4 regions of the Aerococcus sp. 150760013-2 genome follow, and region 3 is predicted to be linked to each of the others. Evidence: predicted binding sites of a transcription regulator. Region 3 holds the regulator's gene; each other region holds the start of a gene.

Region 1 (3,210 bases), on a different contig from region 3:
ATACGTTCGATTTTTTGGAATAAAAGATTAAATATCTAAGCTAAGGAGGACTGAGGATGTTTGCAAATAATGTAACGTTTGATTATTCAAAGGAACCCAGTCGCGATATTTTGTGTATCGATTGTAAGTCATTTTATGCTTCAGTGGAGGCAGTTGCGCGTAATTTAGATCCACTAACAACAAAATTAGTGGTCATGTCCTATCATGATGAAAAAGGTGGTCAGAGTAGGGGTTCGGGCCTTATTTTGGCTAGCTCGCCCGCCGCTAAGAAAGCCTTTAATATTTCCAACGTGACCCGGGCCCGTGATTTACCTTATCCCTATCCAGAAGATTTGGTAATCGCTCAACCGCGTATGCGGTTTTATATGGAGAAGAATCAAGAGATTAATCGGATCTATAAAAGCTACGTGGACGAAGCCAACCATCACGTATTTTCAATAGATGAGAGTTTCTTAGATGTGACGGATTCATTTCGCCTATTTAAGGTGAATAATGCATATGAAATGGCTCAGAAAATTCAAAAGGATGTCTATGACCAGACCGGCATTTATACCACGATTGGCATTGGCGATAACCCGTTTCTAGCCAAAGTGGCCTTAGATATTGGCGCGAAAAATGAGGGCGATATGATTGCTGAATGGCGGTATGAGGATGTGCCGGATACCTTATGGCAGATTGCTGATTTAACAGAAGTCTGCGGTATTGGCCACCGATTGGCCCGCCGACTAAAAGGGATGGGTATTAATAATGTCTATGACCTCGCCCATTCTTCTTATCACGTATTAAAAGATAAATTAGGGGTCATGGGTGCCCAACTTTATGCCCATTCGTGGGGCGTGGACCGGTCTTTTCTCGGTACCCCTTATACCACCAAAGACAAGTCTATCGGCAACAGTCAAGTGCTACCAAAAGACTACACCGATAAGGCTGAAATTGCTGTCGTCGTCAAGGAAATGGCTGACCAAATTGGGACTCGTTTAAGACGAGCTGGCGCGCAAACCCAAGTTGTTGGTCTTGGCTTAGGCTATTCCATGGGCTACTTTGATGCAAGTGGTAAAAAGGGTATTCATAAGCAAATCAAGGTGACACCGACCAATCAAAGTAAGGTGATTGCTGAAGTGGCCTTATACTTGCTGTCCTTACTTTATGAAAACCAAGTCATCCGGCATATTTCTTTACACAGTGGCAACCTTGTTTACCATCAAGCAGTCCAATTAAATCTATTTGAAAGTGAAAACAATCAAGTAGTCGACTTGAAAACAGATGTGATTGTGGATACCATCCGTAAGAAATATGGTTTTAAGAGTCTGGTCTATGCCTCGTCTCTTAAAGCTGGCGGTCGGGCAATTGAACGCTCTAGTTTAGTCGGCGGACATGCTGGTGGTATGGCGGGTATCGAAGGTGAGGCGCATGGCTAAGCGATTTGAACCTTGGGAACTCCCGAACGCTAGAAGACGGGCCCAATTGTCATGGTTAAAAAAGCAACGACACCCAAGGACCCGTAAACACTTCACGCCTTATAACGAATACGAAGACCGGACCTTTGGCATGAAGTGGGCTACTGCTTATGCCATGGATGAATTGGTCAAAGGCATTCAATCCAACCATAAGGATGCAGCTAAGGTATCTATCCCACTGCCAGAGATGACGAGGGAAGAGGTTGACCAAGTCTTGCAAGAAGCTTGGTTAAACCACTATCCTGTTTCTATTCAATTGTCTTTAAAAGATTATTTAGGTCGCTACCTTGACCATATCTTTGGCTGGTTTAATGGGGAGAGTAATTATTTCTATTTTTTAATCGGTAGTCGCAAGATTTTGTGGGATGATGTACGCCATATTGAATTGGTCAAAGAAAGTAAGTGGTCACATATTGACCTTTAGTTTGATGTTTAGAGTCAAGTCTCGGTTATAATATTGATATATCAAGGATTTTGATGGTTAAAAAAGGTCAAAAATTTCACTGATAAATGTTTGACCTATCCTGACCAAAGTGATATACTATAAGCATAAAGTAAAAGGAGTGATGTGAAATGGCAAACATGGAAATGACTACAACCTTACAAGAAGCCGTCGCAAATGCCCAACAAATTGCTATGACTCGTAAACATCAAGAAATTGGGATTCCCCATATGTTTACAGCGTTGGTGCAACCTGGAAACTTTGCTTATGACTTTTATGAAGATTTAAATGTGCCGATGGCAGCATTAACTGAAGAATTAAACCGTGAATTAGATGCAATTCCAGTGGTCCAAGGTACGAACGTACAATATGGTCAAGGAATATCACGTGGCTTGGGAGAATTAATTCAAAAAGCTCAAGTACGCGCGGAAAAACAAGGTGATGAATTTTTATCCACCGAAATGGTATTAGCAGCCATCAATGATGTATCTTATACTGACCTTGCAAAATGGTTCAAGCAACATCAAATTACTGCAAAAGCGGTAGAAGAAAAAATTGATAATTTGAGACAGGGTGATCATGTGACAAGTAAACAAGCAGAAGAAAACTATGAAGCTTTAGAGAAATATGGTGTCGATTTAGTCGAACAAGTTAAAGCAGGTAAAATGGATCCTATCATCGGACGTGATGAAGAAATTCGTGATGTAGTTCGTATCTTGTCTCGTAAATCTAAAAATAATCCGGTCCTAATTGGTGAACCTGGTGTAGGTAAAACCGCTATCGTTGAAGGTTTAGCCCAACGTATTGTGAAAAAAGATGTCCCTGACAACTTAAAAGACAAAACAGTCTTTTCATTAGATATGGGTGCCTTGATTTCAGGTGCTAAATACCGGGGTGAATTTGAAGAACGGTTGAAAGCAGTCTTAAATGAAGTGAAAAAGGCAGACGGCCGGATTATTTTATTTATCGATGAAATCCACAACATTGTAGGTGCTGGTAAGACTGAAGGGTCAATGGACGCTGGGAACTTACTTAAACCGATGTTGGCTCGTGGCGAATTGCACTGCATTGGTGCCACAACCTTAGACGAATACCGTCAATACATGGAAAAAGACAAGGCTTTGGAACGTCGTTTCCAACGTGTTTTAGTGAAAGAACCAAGTGTTGAAGATACTATTTCAATCTTACGTGGTTTGAAAGAACGGTATGAATTGCACCATGAAGTAACGATACATGACCAAGCTTTAGTAGCGGCAGCTGAATTATCAGACCGTTACATCACTGACCGGTACTTACCGGATAAGGCGCTTG
Region 2 (3,210 bases), on a different contig from region 3:
GCTGCGACAACAGTAAAGTGTCTGTCAGCAGAAGGTGCTAATTGAACATGTTCACTCACCTCTAGCATAGTTGAACCACCAGTAACAGCAATCGTATGATTCCCCGCTGGTAAATTCGTGTCTAAGTATTTTGAAACTTGTAGACCCATTTCAAACAGAATATGTTGATCTTGGTCGATATCTCCTGAAACAATTCGAGCATCTGCTATGTTGAGCACATCAGCCAAATATTTTTCTTGTAGATGAATTTTATTTGTATCACGCCACAAGTCTTGACCTGTAGCAATTGCTCGTTCCCCTTTTGGCGTAATTGTCATACCTGCGGGAGAAGAATCAATGAGACCTTGTTGTTTCAAAACATCTGTAATTGTACGTAGCGGTCGTTCGGTAATTCCTAACTTTTCAGCTAGTCCCTTCCGACCAATCGGACCATCTTTGAAAATCCGCTGTAATACGCTAATTCTCTCAAAATAGGTCTTCTGAACTTCCGGCACTACTTCAGTAATACTTTTAAATAATTCGTCCATAGTCCCCACTTTCCTAGTACAAAAACGTTGAGCGCAAAAACACTTGGACTTTTATTGTCCAGCGTGTCTTTTTTTGACCACCCTCCGGTAAAAAAATTTGATTCCTTCGAATCACATCTCTTTACAAAAGTAATCATACCAATAAATTTATCCGCTTGCAAGCTTTTAAGCCCACTTTTCTCCTATACTGCAATGACAGCTATTACGCCTTACAAAGAATATATATTTAAGGACATTTCCACGGGCTATATCGAACGCCTTAAAGAAAAAGAAGCAGGTTTTACCCCACTTCTCTAGACTTAAAATTGATTAACTATTTTTCTAATTCATCATTTTTAGTCATGATTTGATCTAATAAACCATATTCTAAAGCTTCTTCTGCAGTTAACCAGTTGTCACGGTCGGTATCGCGTTCAATCACTTCTACAGGTTGACCAGTCATTTCAGAGTATAGACGGTTCATTTTTTCTTTTGTTTTCAAGATGTGACGTGCAGCAATTTCAATTTCAGTTGCTTGTCCTTGCGCACCACCTAAAGGTTGGTGGATTAAGATTTCAGCATTTGGTAAAGCAAAACGTTTACCTTTGGTTCCGGCAGCCGCAATAAATGACCCCATTGATGCAGCCATACCCATTACAATTGTTTGTACATCTGCATGTACGAATTGCATAGTATCATAGATTGCCATACCTGAAGTTATAGAACCACCTGGTGAATTAATGTATAGGTAGATATCTTTATCTGGATCTTGTGCATCTAAGAATAATAATTGGGCAATGATTGAGTTGGCTAAATCGTCATTGAATTCCCCGCTCAACATAATAATACGGTCTTTTAATAAACGAGAGTAAATATCATAAGCACGTTCACCGCGAGAAGATTGTTCAATAACTGTTGGTACTAAATTCATTTAAATGTCCTCCTTTTAAACTTGTATATTGGTATTATACCTTTATGGTCAAAATTGGTCAACGAATATGACTTTTTTGATTTGCCTTATCATTTTAGCATAGAAGGTTCATTCTGCCCAATAGCTGGCCTTCATGACTTGAAAAACGAGACATTTTCTCTAGTTAATACCTAAGACATTATCAATTGTTAATAACAATTGACGCTACCAGATTCCTATAAACGCTTGAATTTGACTAAAAACTAGGCTATAATAATCCTGTTATTGTTTTTTAAGCAAAATATACAAAAATTTGCGCCCGTAGTGTAATGGATATCACATAAGATTCCGGTTCTTATGATGGGGGTTCGATTCCCTCCGGGCGCATTCAAATAAAAAAATTATTAGGTTGTTGCTATTTATGAGTTACAGCTTTTTTTTACCCTTAAACTATAGAATTCTTTAATTTCCCTTCTTTAGTGTTCATGTTTATATAGCTTAACATTGCACGTATTAATCCTTTGAAAATTCATAAAAATGTTTTATATTTAAAAAAAGAAGATTACTTCGTCAGTTAAGGGGAGAGATTAACCATGTCAGTTACAACAACTTTATTAACTCTTTTAGTCGCTTTAGAATTCTTTTATATCATGTATATACAAACTATTACTACCACGTCAGCCCAAACAAGTAGAATATTTAATATGGAAAGAGATGAGTTGAAAGGAAGTTCATTGAATACCTTATTTAAAAATATGGGAATATATAATGGTCTCATTGGTTTAGGGCTATTATATGCATTATTTTTCAGTAGCGCTTCTATTGAGATTGTTCGTATGATATTTGTCTACATTATTTTAGTGGCCACATATGGTAGCTTCACTAGTAGTAAAAAAATTATATTGACACAAGGTGGACTATCTATTTTAGCCTTATTCTCAACCTTTCTATAATAGAATGCACAGAGCAATACACGTTAGATAATCATTTGAATCCTAGTTTAACTCTCTATTTTTTTAACGCGTTATTCGTAAACAAATAATTAGGTCGTTTTTCTATTATTAGAACGATGAAACTTAACTAAACAAACCAATACTCTTTAATATCGATCTTGCAAAAAATAATAAACAAAAAAATCGGGAGCTCTCCCGATTTTTTTGTTTATTGTATTTGAATTTAAATTAGAAGAATGTGTTTGTCACGCCGTCACCTGAAGCACGGAATGATTCAGCTGATGTAGTTACACCGTTAGTTAATACATCGTTAACAGCTTGGTAAGTTTGTTCTGATACTGTAGCGCTAGCTGCCATACCGTTTGAAACAACTTCAAATTGACCAGATGCGTTAACTACTGCCGATAATGAAGTACCACCCCAGTTACCTGAGTTTGCACGGTTAAGGATTACAGAGAATACTGCTGCTTTTTCAGAGTAGCTTGGACCTGCTTCAGTTTCTACTACTTGTAATACTTGGTAAGGGATTTCTTCTGCTGCTGAGTAGGAAGAAGTTGAAGATGTTTCTTCAGTTGTTTCTTCTGCTTCATATGAAGTTGCTTCTACTGTTGCTGTTTCTTTTTCAGCTTCGTATGCAACTGGTTCTACAGTTGTTTCTTCTACTTCTTCAACTGTTTCAGTTTTCTCAACAGTTTCTTCCTCTACTTTATAAGTATCTTTTTTATTGTTTGTATCTTCTACGACAACTTCATTTACTTCACCTTCATCATTTTTAGTAAATGAAATAGACTTAGATGGGAAGATTAAATCAGCATTTTCAATTTCATTAATTTGTACTAGT
Region 3 (3,210 bases):
TTTTCATGGGGATTTTAAACGCGACCGGTATGTCAGATGCCATCGCCACATCCCTAATCGCTATCATCCCTGAGTCGTTAAGTGGTTTCTACGGTCTAATCGTAGCCATTATTTCAGCGCCAGGTACTTATTTCCTACATAACGATGCCTTCTACTACGGCATGATGCCTATCTTGTCAGAAGCCGGCTATGCTTACGGATTTACCCCGTTACAACTGACATTTGCGTCTCTAATCGGTCAATCTTTCCACTTGTTCAGCCCATTAGTACCTTTCTCATACGTACTACTTGGTTTAACCGGCGTGGAATGGGGCGACTGGCAGAAAAAAGGTTTGGTCGTATCACTTGGGATTTTCATTGTCTACGTGATTACTGCTGCCATCTTTGGTTTGTTACCCATTTTCCAATAATGATGAATCAATTAAAGCTATTATATTATCGACTTTAAAAGGAGTGGTTTCATGACGAATACACATACAATCGCCTTAATTCCTGGGGACGGGATTGGAAAAGAAATTACACAAGTTGTCAAACAAGTGGCAAAAGCCCTAGGCAGTCCAATTGCTTGGGATGAAGTGGTCGCTGGCCAAGACGCCATTGATGAAACGGGTGAACTGATTCCCAAAGCCGTTTACGACGCCATCGATACACACAAGGTTGCCTTGAAAGGACCCATTGCAACACCAATTGGTGAGGGTTTTAGATCGGTCAACGTATCACTTAGAAAACATTATCAATTACATACAAACATCCGCCCAATCCGCGTATTAGGCCAAATTCCTGCACTTCACCGGGACGTGGATATCGTTTTATTCCGGGAGAATACAGAAGATTTATACGCGGGCGTAGAAGAGCAGATTTCACCTGACGAAGCCCATTCCATCAAAATTATCACTAGAAAGGCAACAGAACGGATTGTTACAGCAGCTTTTGAGTATGCCGTAGCTAATGACCGCAAGACGGTCGCTATCGTCACTAAAGCCAACATTATGAAATTATCGGACGGCTTATTCCTAAAAGTCGCTCGCGAAATTGCTGCTAAATATCCGCAAATTGAAGCGACAGAAGTTTTAGTCGACAATATGGCCATGCAATTGGTTATGCGTCCTCAACAATACGATGTGGTTGTCACCGAAAACTTATACGGCGATATTTTATCTGATTTGATGGCCGGTTTAATCGGTGGGTTAGGATTGGTGCCAGGTGCCAATTTGGGCGACGATGTGGCGATATTTGAGGCCGTTCATGGCTCAGCACCAGATATTGCTGGTCAAGGTATTGCCAACCCGACAGCCATCTTATTAGCCTTTGCAGACCTACTAGACCATATTAGTTTACAGACGGATGCCATTCGTTTGCGCGACGCTTTGAATACGGTCTTGTCCGATGCAGGTAACTTTACCCGAGACTTAGGCGGCGATTTAACAACAGCAGCCTTCACCGACAAGGTTATCGCATCCTTAGCATAAGATGGCGTATCTTAAAACCGTCTAATGATTTTGATTTGAATAATGAGATAAGCACGCTTTGACTTGAGGGTGGCGTAAAGGAGTTGACCAGCAATTCCTTTGCGTTGCCTTTTTGTTATATAAAGATGCGATATTTCAAATTTTTTCTTTTACAGCGTATAACGCTCGTTAAGATACGTCTTCAAACCAGGTTCCAAAAGTCCAACGCTTCCGACACTTCCCAAAATATGCTAAACACTTGCAGTGTTTATTCGGCTTTTGGTCTAGTGCGTCGAGTCTAAACGACTTTTGTCACACCTCCAATTACCAAGCTTTTGAATTGACTATTTGACTGCGGTTATCGTATGATATGGTTAATTAGTCAAAGTTAGTCAAAATAAGAATCAGGCTTGAGGTGATGAATATGAAAAATAGAAATATGTCTGATATTATTGAATCTTATTTAAAGCAAATCTTACAACAAGAAGAGCATGTTGAGATTAGTCGTAGCGAAATAGCAGATCAATTTCAATGTGTACCATCCCAAATTAATTATGTTATCAACACACGATTTACCCCACAAAAGGGTTATATTGTAGAAAGTAAACGTGGTGGCGGTGGCTATATCCGTATTATGAAATTGGAAATTGTCGAAGAAGCAGATTTAATTGATGCTATGGTTGACCTTGTCCACCAAAAAACGACATTACGAGATGCTACTGCCATCATTCAAAATTTATTAGTCAACGAGATTGTTACCGAAAATGAAGCGCAAATCATGCACTCAGCAGTCGACAAGGATGCCCTAGGTAAAATTGTTAACGCTGATGAAGTTCGGTCCTTAATATTAAGATCGATGCTTGTGAAGCTGAAATATAGGTAACCAGATAGGAGGACCTTATGAACGAAATTTATACAGAGAAAGCAAAACAGGCCTTATTGTTCGCCGCCGAAGAAGCCAAACAATTTCGTCATAAAGCCATTGGAACAGAACATTTGCTGCTAGGACTTTACCGTGAGCCCGAGGGTGTTGCGCATAACGTGTTAGTTGACCACTTGCCAAGTTACGAGGCTGTGAAAGAAGAAGTTGAATTTGTCATCGGATACGGTAAGGATGAAGTCCAAGACGCCCCCGTAGACTTGAATCGCGTGGTGTATTCACCGCGTTCAAGAAAAGTTTTATATATTGCAGGTGAAGAAGCGCAACGCCAACAAGTCACTTTAGTCGGCACAGAGCACATTTTGCTATCTTTAATCGCTGACCAAGTACTAGCTGTTCGAATTCTGAAAAACTTGGACGTGGATATCGAGAAATTACGTAAAGACATCTACCGTTCAATTGGCCAGCGTCCCCCAGTGCGCAACCGCAGCAACGAGAATAATAATAAACCATCAAACCGCGGCAGCAAACGCCCACAAAGTGCAACGCCAACCTTAGACTCACTAACTAGAGACCTAACTGAGCAAGCACGTAACGGGCAGTTGGACCAAGTAATCGGCCGTAAGAAAGAGTTACGTCGCATCATGCAAGTCCTTAGCCGTCGAACTAAAAATAACCCTGTATTAGTAGGAGAACCAGGTGTTGGGAAAACAGCCATCGCTGAAGCAGTTGCCATCGCAGTTGCAAACAACGATGTCGTATCAACCCTAGCCAATAAACGTGTCGTATCTCTTGATGTTGGGTCCCTTGTTGCAGGTACTAAATACCGTGGGGAATTCGAAGACCGAGTGAAAAACTTACTAGAGGAAACGGAAAAAGCTG
Region 4 (3,210 bases), on a different contig from region 3:
CTCGTAAATTGCTTTCGCAGCGCGGAATTCAGGTAAATTAGAAATCATCGGGAACATGATGCGTAATGAACCGTATACAGACGCACGTAATAAAGCACGTAATTGTACACGTAATAATTCAGGTTGGTTTAATCCGATACGGATTGCACGATAACCTAAGAATGGGTTCATTTCTTCTGGTAATTGTAAGTAAGGTAAGTGTTTGTCCCCACCGATGTCCATTGTACGAACAACGACTGGATGACCATTCATACCTTCTAAAACAACTTTGTAAGATTCGAATTGCTCATCTTCAGTTGGCATTTCGTCTGAATCCATGTATAAGAATTCAGTACGGTATAAACCAATTGCTTCAGCACCGTTTGAATGTACACCTTCTAAATCTTTTGGCGTACCGATGTTGGCAGCGATTTCGAATTTCTTGCCGTCTTTAGTTAAAGTCTCAGCGTCTTTAAGTTTTTCCCACTCAGCTTTACGAGCTAAGAAGTCAGCAGCAATTTTTTCGTACTCTGCGATTGTTGCGTCGTCAGGATTTACAATAACATCACCGTTTAAACCATCAACAATGACAGTGTCACCGTCATTAATTTCTTTAGAAACATTACCAGTCCCTACAACCGCTGCAATTTCCAATGAACGAGACATAATCGCTGAATGTGACGTACGTCCACCGATATCAGTCGCAAAACCTTTAACAAATTGGCGGTTCAATTGTGCAGTATCACTTGGCGTTAAGTCATAAGCCACAACAACCACTTCTTCATCAATTGTTGAAAGGTCAGGGATTTTAACACCTAATAAATGTGCTACTAAACGATCAGTAACATCTTTGATGTCAGCTGCACGTTCTTGCATATAAGGGTTGTCTTCCATACCTTTGAAGATTTCGATGTAGAAGTCAGCTGTTTGACGAACAGCAGATTCTGCATTCAATGTTTCATCATCAATTTTTTGGGTGTAAGCTTGCTGCAATTCCGGATCTTCAAGGACCATTAAATGCGCGTCAAAGACTTGCGCTTCCTCTTCTGACAAGGATTTAGCTGCAACCGCTTTAATTTTTTCGATTTCTACTTTTGAGTCGGCTATAGCTTTTGCTAAGCGTTCTTTTTCTTGTTGTGAATCATTAGATTTTGAAATTTCAAAACTTAAATCAGGTTCTTCAACTAAGAACGCTTTAGCGATGGCAATGCCATCGCTAGCCGCGATTCCTGTTAATTTTGTCATATTATTCTGATAACCCTTCATTTTTCATAGTGTCAGCAATTGTTTGGATTGCTTCTTCTTCGTCATCACCTTCAGCAGTGATTACAACGTCAGAACCTTGACCTACACCTAAAGACATTACGCCCATGATAGATTTCAAGTTTACAGATTTACCTTTGTATTCTAAGTTAATATCTGAGTTAAACTTGCTTGCAGATTGCACCAATAAAGTTGCAGGACGTGCGTGGATACCAGTTTCAGCTGTAATGTTAAATTCTTGTTTTTTCATAATCAAAAATCTCCTTTAAAATGTTTTATTCATACCTTTATAAATAGGCAAGAGTTATTATAGCTTATCTATTTGCAAAGTAAAACGTCACAAACTAGACTATACCACAATTAGAAAACTCTTTCACTTATAATTTACCAAAAAAATAGCGTTTCCACAAGGTTTTTCACTTGGATAGCACATGAATTATTTTGGTTGAGACCTTTTAGTTGAAAGTCAAAATTGGTCAGAGTATAATAGAGTTATTAGCAGTTATATTGAAATGCTGCGAATTAAAAATTGCAAGCAACCCCCTTAGCATTAAATAAAGGAAGTGTTTATATGTTATGTCAAAACTGTGGCGAACGCGACGCCGTCATTCATGTATACGCAAATGTGAATGGCCGACGTGAAGCAGTGAACCTCTGCCAAACATGCTACTCACAGCTATCTCAAGGTAAACAAACCAATAATTTAAATAACAACAACAGTAACGGTAACAACCCCTTTGGTGGCTATAACTTTGATGACTTATTACGTCAAATGCAACAACAAGGCTTTTCTACTAATTCGCAAAATAAAGCGCAAGCTCAAGCTGGCCAAGGTGGCAACAATGACGATTCTATCTTAGGCAATTACGGGACCAACTTGACTGACCAAGCTAAAGCTGGTTTAATCGACCCAATTATCGGTCGTGACGATGAAATTATCCGAGTGATTGAAATCCTGAACCGTCGGACAAAAAACAATCCTGTTCTAATTGGTGAACCAGGTGTTGGTAAAACAGCGGTTGTCGAAGGACTCGCTCAAAAAATTGTTGAGCACGCTGTACCGGAAAAATTGCGCAACAAAGAAGTCATCCAATTAGATGTTGCTTCGCTTGTTCAAGGGACTGGTATCCGCGGTCAATTCGAAGAAAAAATGCAACAATTAATGAATGAAGTCCGTGAAAATAAAAATATCATTCTATTTATAGATGAAATTCATGAAATTGTCGGCGCTGGTTCAACCGAAGGCGGCTCACTAGATGCTGGTAATATTCTAAAACCAGCCCTAGCCCGTGGAGAACTCCAATTAGTGGGTGCTACTACTTTAAATGAATTTAGAAAAATCGAAAAAGATGGCGCCCTAGCCCGTCGTCTACAACAAGTCATGGTAGCTGAACCTTCTGTAGAGGAAACCCTTGAAATTATTAAAGGTATTCAAGAAAAATACGAAGGTTTCCATAACGTGAAATATAGTGATGAAGCGATTGAAGCGACTGTCCGTTTATCTGACCGGTATATAACTGACCGCCAATTACCAGATAAAGCCATCGATTTATTAGATGAATCTGGTTCTAAAATGAACTTAACTATTCCATTCTTAGACCGTGAATCCTTGAAAAATCAAATTGATGAATTAACCAAACTAAAAGAAATGGCCACAGAAGCAGAAGATTACGAGAAAGCAGCCTACTACCGTGACCAATTAAATAAATACCAAGGCATGTATGATAGCAACCAAAATGTGACTGAAAAGACCCCAACGGTTACTGCTAGCGACATCCAAGCGATTATCGAAACCAAAACCGGTATTCCTGTTTCAGACTTGCAAGAATCTGAGCAAAACCAGTTAATCAACCTAGACGAAAACTTGAAACAACACGTCATTGGTCAAGACGATGCTGTAGAACACATTGCTAAAGCCATCCGCCGTAATCGCGTTGGTTTGAGCCGTCAAGACCGTCCGATCGGATC

Evidence for each region. Region 3 encodes CtsR, which represses protease genes until heat stress. Its sites were predicted from a motif close to TTGGTCAAAAAAGGTCAAANA; they were not measured.
Region 1: the regulator CtsR is predicted to act here: its motif matches at 1,935-1,955, upstream of clpB (ATP-dependent chaperone ClpB).
Region 2: the regulator CtsR is predicted to act here: its motif matches at 1,482-1,502, upstream of clpP (ATP-dependent Clp endopeptidase proteolytic subunit ClpP).
Region 4: the regulator CtsR is predicted to act here: its motif matches at 1,705-1,725, upstream of ACUW85_RS01525 (ATP-dependent Clp protease ATP-binding subunit).

What each region holds. Positions count from the first base shown of each region.
Region 1 is NZ_JBSEYI010000006.1:120,014-123,223, reverse strand. Features, by position in the region: gene ACUW85_RS04665 (Y-family DNA polymerase) at 57-1,418, shown strand; gene ACUW85_RS04660 (hypothetical protein) at 1,411-1,881, shown strand; gene clpB (ATP-dependent chaperone ClpB) at 2,031-3,210, shown strand, end outside.
Region 2 is NZ_JBSEYI010000009.1:32,093-35,302, forward strand. Features, by position in the region: gene ACUW85_RS06115 (sugar-binding transcriptional regulator) at 1-527, opposite strand, end outside; gene clpP (ATP-dependent Clp endopeptidase proteolytic subunit ClpP) at 841-1,437, opposite strand; tRNA gene ACUW85_RS06125 (tRNA-Arg) at 1,732-1,803, shown strand; gene ACUW85_RS06130 (DUF1304 domain-containing protein) at 2,010-2,369, shown strand; gene ACUW85_RS06135 (cell wall hydrolase) at 2,598-3,210, opposite strand, start outside.
Region 3 is NZ_JBSEYI010000003.1:64,553-67,762, reverse strand. Features, by position in the region: gene ACUW85_RS02285 (CitMHS family transporter) at 1-410, shown strand, start outside; gene ACUW85_RS02280 (isocitrate/isopropylmalate dehydrogenase family protein) at 462-1,469, shown strand; gene ACUW85_RS02275 (CtsR family transcriptional regulator) at 1,873-2,331, shown strand; gene ACUW85_RS02270 (ATP-dependent Clp protease ATP-binding subunit) at 2,349-3,210, shown strand, end outside.
Region 4 is NZ_JBSEYI010000002.1:57,612-60,821, reverse strand. Features, by position in the region: gene ptsP (phosphoenolpyruvate--protein phosphotransferase) at 1-1,224, opposite strand, end outside; gene ACUW85_RS01530 (phosphocarrier protein HPr) at 1,226-1,492, opposite strand; gene ACUW85_RS01525 (ATP-dependent Clp protease ATP-binding subunit) at 1,814-3,210, shown strand, end outside.